3 linked regions of the Pleomorphomonas sp. PLEO genome follow. The protein of the gene in region 3 interacts with the protein of the main gene of each other region in a pairwise test. Links are inferred from orthologs where the notes say so. Each region holds a gene or a part of one and is shown on either strand. Other genes may lie near its edges.

What was found.
Region 1: the proteins of AB6N07_RS20395 (region 3) and AB6N07_RS04335 interact in binary tests that used the Escherichia coli proteins (3 or more experiments, as listed by UniProt). The link is inferred for Pleomorphomonas sp. PLEO from one-to-one orthologs.
Region 2: the proteins of AB6N07_RS20395 (region 3) and recO interact in binary tests that used the Escherichia coli proteins (3 or more experiments, as listed by UniProt). The link is inferred for Pleomorphomonas sp. PLEO from one-to-one orthologs.

The regions. Positions count from the first base shown.
Region 1 is NZ_CP166625.1:977,342-980,458, reverse strand. The notes cover bases 127-3,090. They hold AB6N07_RS04335 (primosomal protein N'), read left to right. Parts: upstream 127-473; coding sequence 474-2,708; downstream 2,709-3,090. Other genes in these bases: AB6N07_RS04330 (F0F1 ATP synthase subunit delta), read left to right, coding at 3,025-3,090; pdxY (pyridoxal kinase), read right to left, coding at 127-381. Also shown: more of pdxY, read right to left, coding at 1-126; more of AB6N07_RS04330, read left to right, coding at 3,091-3,117.
Region 2 is NZ_CP166625.1:2,815,751-2,818,761, forward strand. What follows is about bases 148-3,005. They hold recO (DNA repair protein RecO), read left to right. Parts: upstream 148-1,130; coding sequence 1,131-1,880; downstream 1,881-3,005. Other genes in these bases: AB6N07_RS13080 (RlmE family RNA methyltransferase), read left to right, coding at 148-498; AB6N07_RS13085 (regulatory protein RecX), read left to right, coding at 495-1,118; AB6N07_RS13095 (metallophosphoesterase), read left to right, coding at 2,057-3,005. In the rest of the region: more of AB6N07_RS13080, read left to right, coding at 1-147; more of AB6N07_RS13095, read left to right, coding at 3,006-3,011. UniProt on the Escherichia coli protein: Involved in DNA repair and RecF pathway recombination.
Region 3 is NZ_CP166625.1:4,394,491-4,397,492, forward strand. The notes cover bases 1-2,849. They hold AB6N07_RS20395 (single-stranded DNA-binding protein), read right to left. Parts: upstream 1,765-2,849; coding sequence 1,237-1,764; downstream 1-1,236. Other genes in these bases: AB6N07_RS20385 (zinc-dependent alcohol dehydrogenase family protein), read left to right, coding at 1-874; AB6N07_RS20390 (hypothetical protein), read right to left, coding at 878-1,129; uvrA (excinuclease ABC subunit UvrA), read left to right, coding at 2,198-2,849. Outside these bases: more of uvrA, read left to right, coding at 2,850-3,002. UniProt on the Escherichia coli protein: Plays an important role in DNA replication, recombination and repair. Binds to ssDNA and to an array of partner proteins to recruit them to their sites of action during DNA metabolism. Acts as a sliding platform that migrates on DNA via reptation.

The sequences.
Region 1 (3,117 bases), 3.4 Mb from region 3 along the record:
GTAAAGGCTGCCTGTACCAGCGCTGCCCATGTCGCCGATCACCGGATCGGCCAGATGCAGCGCTTTGGGATTGGCCGCTCTGACGGCGGCCACCAGCGCGGCGGCGGCATCCGCCTGCCCGGCCGAGCCCAGATAACCGGTGATGATTCCGCCCACCTCGGACAGCCAGGGCGAGCGGGCAAGATCGGCGCAGAGCGCCGCGAAATCCGTCTCCGGCAGGGCCATCCGGTGAGCGCGGCCATGGCCAGGATGCCAGGGCAGGATGACCGTCGGCAACGTCCAGACGCGATGGCCGAGCCGTTCCAGCGCGAAGGCGGCGCGAGCGCCCACCGATCCGCGGACAACAAAGGAGGAGAGAACGATGATGGCAGGACGGCTCATGGTCTGCGGCTTTTCCAAATGGATGGCGGCTTGGCGAGGCGACGGCCCTCCGTTTAGCCTATGATCAATCGCCGTACACCCCGAATCAGCCGATGCCGACCGAAAAACCAGCCTCCTCGCTTCATGACCTGTTCGGAGCCACCGCTCCCCGCCCAGCGGCCGGCGGGGATGTGGTGCAGGTGCTTACCCCGGTCGGGCTCGATCTCTCCTATTCCTATCGCGTACCGCACGGAATGGCGGTTGGGCCGGGCTCGATCGTTCAAGTTCCGCTCGGCCCGCGCAAGGTGGTGGGCATCGTAACCGGCGAACCGGCCGAACTTTCGGCCTCGTCGAACCGGCTCCGCCCGATCGAGATCGCCTTCGACGCGCCGCCGCTCACGCCGGAGATGCTCACCTTCGTCGATTGGGTCGCCCGCTACACGCTGACGCCGCGCGGCATGGTGATGCGCATGGTCCTGCGCGCCCCGGATGCGTTGGAGCCGGAACCGCCACTGCGTGGCCTGATTGCGACGAGCGCACCGCCCGAACGCCTCACCGACGCGCGCCGCCGGGTGCTGGCTTTGCTCGTTGAGAACGAAGGCCAGGCATGGACGCGCGCCGGTCTCGCGGCGGCGGCCGGCGTGTCGCCCTCCGTCGTCGAAGGCTTGGTAACCGCCGGCGCACTCGCCGAGATCGACCTGCCACCCGGCCGACCGTTCCGAACGCCCGATCCTGATTTCAATCCCATCGAGCTCACCCCCGATCAAAGCGCCGCCGTGGCCAAGCTGCGTGAAGCGCAACTCGACGGCGTAACGCTGATCGACGGCGTCACCGGCTCGGGCAAGACCGAGGTCTACCTTGAAGCGGTGGCGGATGCGCTACGCGCCGGCCGGCAGGCCCTGATCCTGGTGCCGGAGATCGCGCTCACCCGCGCCTTCCTCGAGCGCTTCTCGGAGCGCTTCGGAGCGCTGCCGGCCGAATGGCATTCCGACGTCGGCCCGAAGATACGGGCCCGCACATGGCGTGCCGTGGCGCTCGGCGAAGCCCGCGTCGTGGTCGGCGCCCGTTCGGCGCTGTTTCTGCCCTTCTCCAACCTGGGCCTGATCGTCATCGATGAGGAACACGACAGCGCCTACAAGCAGGAAGAATGGGCGAGCTATCATGCGCGCGACATGGCGGTGGTGCGCGGCCGGCTCGAAAAGATCCCCGTCATTCTCGCGTCGGCGACGCCGTCGCTCGAAAGCCGCGTCAATGCGGAACGCGGCCGCTACCGGCACATCATCCTGCCGGCCCGCGCCACCGGTCGCGATCTGCCCAGCCTCTACGCCATCGACATGCGCAAGGCCGGTCCGCCGCGCGGCCGCTTTCTGGCGCCCGGCCTCGTCGCCGCCATCCGTCAGGTGACCGAGCGCGGCGAACAGGCCATGCTATTTCTCAACCGGCGCGGTTACGCACCGTTGACCCTCTGCCGGTCCTGCGGCCACCGGTTCCAGTGCCCTGAATGCTCGGCCTGGCTGGTGGAACACCGATTTCGCGGACGGCTCGTCTGCCATCATTGCGGCCATACGGTGCCCCGGCCCGAGGCCTGCCCCTCCTGCGGTACGCTCGATAGCCTGGTCGCCTGTGGCCCCGGCGTCGAGCGCATCGCCGAGGAGATGCAGACGCTGCTGCCCGACAAACGCACCGTGGTGCTGTCTTCCGACATGGGGGGCGGCATCCAGCGCCTCCGGGCAGAGTTCGAGGCGGTGGCCAAGGGCGAGTGCGATATCGTCGTCGGCACCCAGATGGTTGCCAAGGGCCACACCTTCCCCAAGCTGACGCTGGTCGGCGTGGTCGACGCCGATCTCGGCCTTTCCCAAGGCGACCCCCGCGCCGCCGAGCGGACCTTTCAGCTGCTTGCCCAGGTGACCGGCCGCGCCGGCCGCGTCATGGGCAAGGGGATCGGCCTGCTCCAGACCTACGCGCCGGAAAGCCCGGTGATCGAGGCGTTGGTCTCCGGCGATGGCGAACGTTTCTATCGCACCGAGCTTGCCGAGCGCGAGCGATCGGCCATGCCGCCTTTCGGTCGCCTCGCGGCGATTCTGGTCTCCGGACCAAGCCGCGAGCTTGCCGAGGACCACGCCCGCCACCTTGCCCGTATGGCGCCACGCGATCCGGCGGTTGAAGTGCTTGGCCCGGCAGAGGCGGCGCTGGCCGTCGTGCGCGGACGCCACCGCTTTCGCCTGATCGCCCATTCGGGACGCGATACCGATCTGTCGGCCTATATGCGAGCCTGGATCGCCGCCGCCGACCGGCCAACGCGCGGTGTCGAGGCTTATGTCGATGTCGATCCGCAAAGTTTCCTGTGAGGATCGGAATCAGCTCGCAATGCGACGGCTTCGTGGGCTAGGGTCAACGCCATCTAAAACGATAAAGCATTCGACTTTAGGATAAGCATTTTTTAAGGGGATGTCCCAAGCGGCCATTTACCTAAGGATATCCGCGCAAAAAACCGAATTCCTGAATCCAGTGAACGCGTTGCGTGAGGGAAACTCCTGTGGTAGACGGTGCCAAGTTCGCTGCGGGGCCGTGTGCCGTGCCGCCGTCGTATTCTATTATGCGAATATCTTCAAAGCGTTCAGCCGGGTGAACCTTTGATGGTTCGCACCGATGAGGGGTTCTTACGTGAGCGATGCGGAAACGATGGTCTTCGGGGTCGCCGAACGTTATGCCACGGCCCTGTTTGAGTTGGCGAGCGAGACCGGCGAGCTTGAAATC
Region 2 (3,011 bases), 1.6 Mb from region 3 along the record:
CCGGGCGGCTGGTGTCAGGTGGCGGCCAAGAAGACCGGGTCGACATCCGCGAACCCGCTGGTGGTCGGCATCGACTATCTGGAAATGGACGGCGTGTCCGGTGTGGCGCTGCTGCAGAAGGACTTTCTCGACGAAGACGCGCCGGCCGCGCTGATGGCAGCGCTCGGCGGCCACGCGCCGGATGTCGTGGTGTCCGACATGGCCGCGCCGACCACCGGCCATCACAAGACTGACCATCTCAGGACCACCTATCTTTGCGAGGTGGCGATCGCCTTCGCCGTCGACGTGCTTCGGCCCGGCGGCGCCTTCGTCGCCAAGGTGTTCCGTGGCGGCACCGAAAATGAACTTCTGGCGTCGCTCAAGCAGAATTTCGCTCAGGTCTTCCACTTCAAGCCGCCGTCCTCGCGCCAGGAGAGCGTCGAGATGTACGTTGTCGCCAAGGGCTTCAAGGGGCGGTCTTCGGTCGAGTCGGAGGTAGCCGAGGACGACCAGCCGTGAGGGGGGCTCGTTCCGGCAGCGGCACCAACGGCTGGGACAGGATACCCGACGCGCCGGATGAGCCCGTCCAGACGGCGCCCACCGACCCGAAGAAACTGCGCGAGAAGCTGCGCCGCTCGGGCTTTGCCTATCTCCAGCGCTATTCCGCCTCGGAGGCGCATTTCGCCGAGCTGATGGAGCAGAAGCTTCGCCGCTGGGAGACCGCGGGCTATGTGGCGCTGGGCGAGACCCGTGCCGCCGATCTCGTTGCCGAACTGACATCCGAATTCCGCGAGCTGGGCCTTCTCGACGACGCGGGATTCGCGGCGTCGCGCGTCGCCTCGGCGCGTCGGAAAGGCACTTCGCGGCTCAAGATCGCCCTTGGTCTGCGGGCGAAGGGTGTCGATGGCGAACTGGCGCGGACAGCCATCGACCAAGAGGGCACGGATGAGACGGTGGCGGCGCTGCGCTTTTGCCGGCGTCGGCGGATCGGTCCATGGCGGCGGGGGGAGCGGCCGGATCGCGACGGCCTCAATCGTGAGATCGCTACGCTGGCGCGGCAGGGTTTTGCCACTCAGCTGGCGCGCGCCGTCGTGCTACTGTCGCATGAGGAGGCCGAGGAAAAGCTCGGCCTGGTCTGAGAAACATCGTCGATGGAATGGGTGTCGGACGCGCTGCTGATCGGCCTTCGCCCGCACGGGGAAACCAGTGCGGTGATCGAAGTGATGACGCCCGATTATGGTCGCCATCTCGGTCTCGTCAAAGGTGCTCGCTCCCGGCGTCTGCAGCCGGTGCTGCAGGCTGGCAATTCGTTGCTGGTCACCTGGCGGGCACGGCTAGAGACGCACCTCGGCTTGTTTTCCGTTGAGCTATCGGAGGCCCGCGCCGCGCGGCTGATGGAGAGCGCCGCTGGTGTGTTCGGCGTGCAGATCGTCGCTGGCCATCTGAGGCTGCTGGCCGAGCGGGAGGCGCATTCCGGTCTCTACCGGGCGGCGATCTCGCTGCTCGACCATCTCGACGGCGTCCTGCAATCGGCGGCTCTGGTTGCCCGCTTCGAGATGATGTTGCTCGAAGAGCTGGGCTTCGGGCTCGATCTGTCATGCTGCGCCGCCACGGGCCGGACCGATGATCTCCGCTTCGTCAGCCCCAAGTCGGCGCGGGCGGTGTGCGGCGATGCCGGGGCGCCCTATGCCGACCGTCTCTTGAGGCTTCCGGCCTTCCTGCTGCCGGGGGCGGATCAGAGCCCCGACGCAGTCGACGTCGCGGCGGCGCTGAAGCTCACCGGTTTTTTCCTCGATCGGCATGTCGCCGGACCCAGGGCGATCGACTTGCCGCCGGCGCGAGCCCAGATGATCGGCAAGCTGGAAGCCGAGCAGCGAGCGCACCAAAGCCTCGTGCCGTAGAGCCATTCAATCTTCACGCAACGGTCACTGCCGGTTCGCCATCGCCGGCTATCACGGTCTCGTCTGCCCGGCCGGACTGTTTTGTTGGTTGCTCTTAGTAGCAGGGTTCCCGCCGGGCGGGGCATCGACATCCTATTTTCGCAGTCGTCGCTTGAACCTTTCTTCAGGAGCAAGTCATGAAAGCTCGTTTGCGCACGGAATTAGCCATCGCCGTCTTCGGCATGACGCTCGCAGCCAGCATTTTTCCCGCCAGTGCTGATAAGTTCACTATCGCCGTGGTGTCCGACACGCAGAACTACAACGACGTGACGTTGCCGCAGCCGCGCGGCGTCAACGCCCTCATCCAGCAGATGCAATATCTGGTCGACAGTAAGAAGGAGAAGAATCTCGCCTTTGTCACCTTCGTTGGCGACATCGTCCAACATGGTGATGGCCAGTTCCGCACCGGTATCATCGGCCAATATACGCTCTGGGACACGCGGACCGAATGGGACTACGCCAACCTCGCCGTGTCGGTGCTGAGCTCGTCCGATATCCCGTTTGGCATGGTGCCGGGTAACCACGACTATGACAACTATTCCTGGTACACGACCCCGAATGGTCCGGGTGCCAGCCGACCACTTCGTGGCGGCACGCTGTGGAACGCCTATTTCGGCCCGGCATCGCGCCATTTCGCCAGCAAGGCCTGGTACGGCGGCAGCAACAACAACGGCATGGACAGCTATCAGGTGTTCGAGGCCGGCGGGCGCAAGTATCTGCATCTGGGCCTGGAGATGGAGCCGACGCCAGCCGCCCTCGATTGGGCCAAGCAGGTGATCGCCGCCAACGAGGGACTGCCGACCATCGTCACCACCCACGAATGGCTCGACCCCAACTTCACCGGCGAGACTGCCCGCTCCAACGACTACAAGTCCTATTTCGACGGTGCCGCCAACCTGCCCCCGGATGACGTCTGGGAGAAGTTCATCCGCAAGACGCCGCAGATCTTCATGGTGCTGGCCGGTCACGACTGGACATCGACGGTTGCCGGCGTCTCGCAAGGCGAAAACCTGCGTGTCGATACCAACGACGCCGGCTATCCGGTCTACCAGTCGGTACAGGACTATCAGGGCAACACCATCGGGCCGGACG
Region 3 (3,002 bases):
GCCAGGCCATGAATTCGCCGGTCGTGTCGTTGCCGTCGGTCGCGACGTCACCCGCTTCCGAGAGGGCGAGCGCGTCACCATGCCCTTCGTCGCCGGCTGCGGCCGTTGCCCGGAATGCGGCTCTGGCAATCAGCAGGTCTGCCGCAATCAGACGCAGCCCGGCTTCACCCACTGGGGTTCATTTGCCGAATATGTCGGCGTGCACCACGCCGACGACAACGTGGTGGCGTTGCCCGACGATATCGACTTCCCAACTGCCGCCAGCCTCGGTTGCCGGTTTGCCACCTCGTTCCGCGCGGTGGTCGATCAGGGGCGGGTACGCGGCGGTGAATGGGTGGCAGTGCATGGCTGCGGCGGCGTCGGCCTATCGGCCATCATGATCGCGGCGGCGATGGGCGCCAATGTGATCGCCATCGACATTGCCGATGACAAGTTGGAATTCGCCAAGACCATCGGCGCCATGGCGGTCATCAACGGCCGGACCACGCCGGACGTTGCCGGCGCCGTCCGCGACCTGACAGGTGGCGGTGCGCATCTGTCGATTGATGCGCTTGGTCATCGGGTCACCGCGCGCAACTCCATCCTCGGGCTCAAGCGGCGCGGTCGCCATGTTCAGGTCGGCCTGATGCTCGGTGACGACGCAGAAGCCCCGATCCCCATGGCCCGCATCATCGGCTGGGAGCTGGAAGTCTATGGCAGCCATGGCATGCAGGCTTGGCGCTATGGCGACATGCTCGCGATGATCGCCGCCGGCAAACTCGCACCGCAGAAGCTGATCAACCGCCACGTCGGGCTCGACGAGGCCATCGATCTGCTCATCGGGATGGACCGGTCACAGGAGACCGGCATTAACGTCATCACCCGCTTTGGCTGAGATTTATTTCGCGGTGAAGAAGGCCGGATGGAAGGCGATGCGTTCCCAGGCGGGCGGCGTGATGAAAGTGACAGCCTGCCCGTAAACATCCGGTACGCCGTCACAGACAAGGCCCGGCCGAGCGACAAAGCCGAAGCGACCATAATAGGCCGGATCGCCGACCAGCATGGCACCGGCCGCCCCGATTCCCGCGAGCTGAGCGAGACCGGCCCGGACCAGCTCTGAGCCGATACCGGCTGCTGTTCCAACAGCCATGCGTCGACGATGCATCAGAGCAAGCCGAACCCGAGCCACACGATCCGGGCGCGGCTCAACCCGCGGCGTCCAATCGAAAGAGAAAGCGGGCGTCAGTCCGCCAGCGTTCAGAACGGGATGTCGTCGTCGAGGTCGGACGAGAAGTTGGAGGCCGGAGCGCCGCCACCCTGGGGACGCCCACCGCCCGACGACTTGGCAGGAGCGCGTTCCATCGGGCCGGAGGAGCCGTAATCCGAACCGGCATCGCCAAAATCGCCCTCGCCGCGGCCACCACCTTCGCCGCCACGACTGTCGAGAATGGTCAGTTCGCCACGGAAGCGCTGCAGCACCACTTCCGTGGAATAGCGCTCTTGGCCGGACTGGTCAGTCCACTTGCGGGTCTGAAGCTGCCCCTCGATGTAAACCTTGGAGCCCTTCTTCAGGTACTGCTCGGCGACCTTGGCCAGATTTTCGTTGAAGATCACCACCGAGTGCCACTCGGTGCGTTCCTTGCGCTCGCCGCTCTGACGGTCGCGCCAGTTTTCGGAGGTCGCGATACGCAGGTTGACCACGGCATCGCCCGACCCCATCCGCCGCACCTCGGGATCACGTCCGAGATTGCCGATCAGGATGACCTTGTTGACGCTGCCTGCCATGGCTTTCTTCCCTCAAACTCGTTACCTTCGGCTTGGCGCACTGGCACGCCTCGCCGGCCGGCGCTTTCGCCCGGCAACACGGTTGCACGTTATCGCCGGCACCGACACTGCGATACCCCGGCTCGGCTGCCCTCACTCCTTTTCCACAGTGAGAAAAGGGCTAGCGTCCGCATTGTGTTCCTGATACGTTCTAACCGTTTCACAAGAATGCCGCAACCGAATTCCAAGATTTTCGGCGTTTTCTTCTCAGGGTAGGCGGTATGGCAGCCGCGCACGCCGATGCTCTTGCAGGTCGCCACTCGATCCTGACAGGATGCGTCAGCAGACCCGGACTAGCGTGGCGCGCCTTATGGCCGCCTGATCATGCGCTTTGGGCAACGGATTTTTTCGCCTCCCGCCCCTCCCGGGAGACGCGACAAGGACGACGATAGACATGCCGAACAAGCCGACCAGCATTTTCGACCAGGCCCGGCGCTCCCTTTCGGTGCGCGGCGCGCGCGAGCACAATCTCAAGAACATCGACGTCGACCTGCCGCGCGACAGCCTCATCGTCATGACCGGCCTCTCCGGCTCGGGCAAGTCGTCGCTCGCCTTCGACACCATTTATGCCGAGGGCCAGCGCCGCTACGTCGAGAGCCTTTCGGCTTACGCCCGGCAGTTCCTCGACATGATGCAGAAGCCGGACGTCGACCAGATCGACGGTCTGTCGCCGGCCATTTCCATTGAACAGAAGACCACCTCGCGCAATCCACGCTCGACGGTGGGCACCGTCACCGAAATCTACGACTACATGCGCCTGCTGTTCGCGCGCGTCGGCATTCCCTATTCGCCAGCCACCGGCCTGCCGATCGAGAGCCAGACCATCAGCCAGATGGTCGATCGTACTTTGGAATTGCCCGAAGGCACCCGCCTCTACTTGCTGGCGCCGATGATCCGCGGCCGAAAGGGTGAGTATCGCAAGGAGTTCGCCGACCTCCAGAAGAAGGGCTTCCAGCGCGTCAAGGTGGACGGCAGCTTCTATCCGATCGAGGAAGTGCCGGCGCTCGACAAGAAGATCAAGCATGACATCGACATTGTCGTCGACCGTATCGTCGTCAAGCCGGACCTTACCGCTCGCCTCGCCGACAGCTTTCAGACGGCGCTGGCCCTGGCCGACGGTATCGCCATTCTCGAGATCGCCGAGATCGCCGAGGGCGAGAGCGAGCCGCGCCGCATCACCTTCTCGGAAAAGTTCGCCT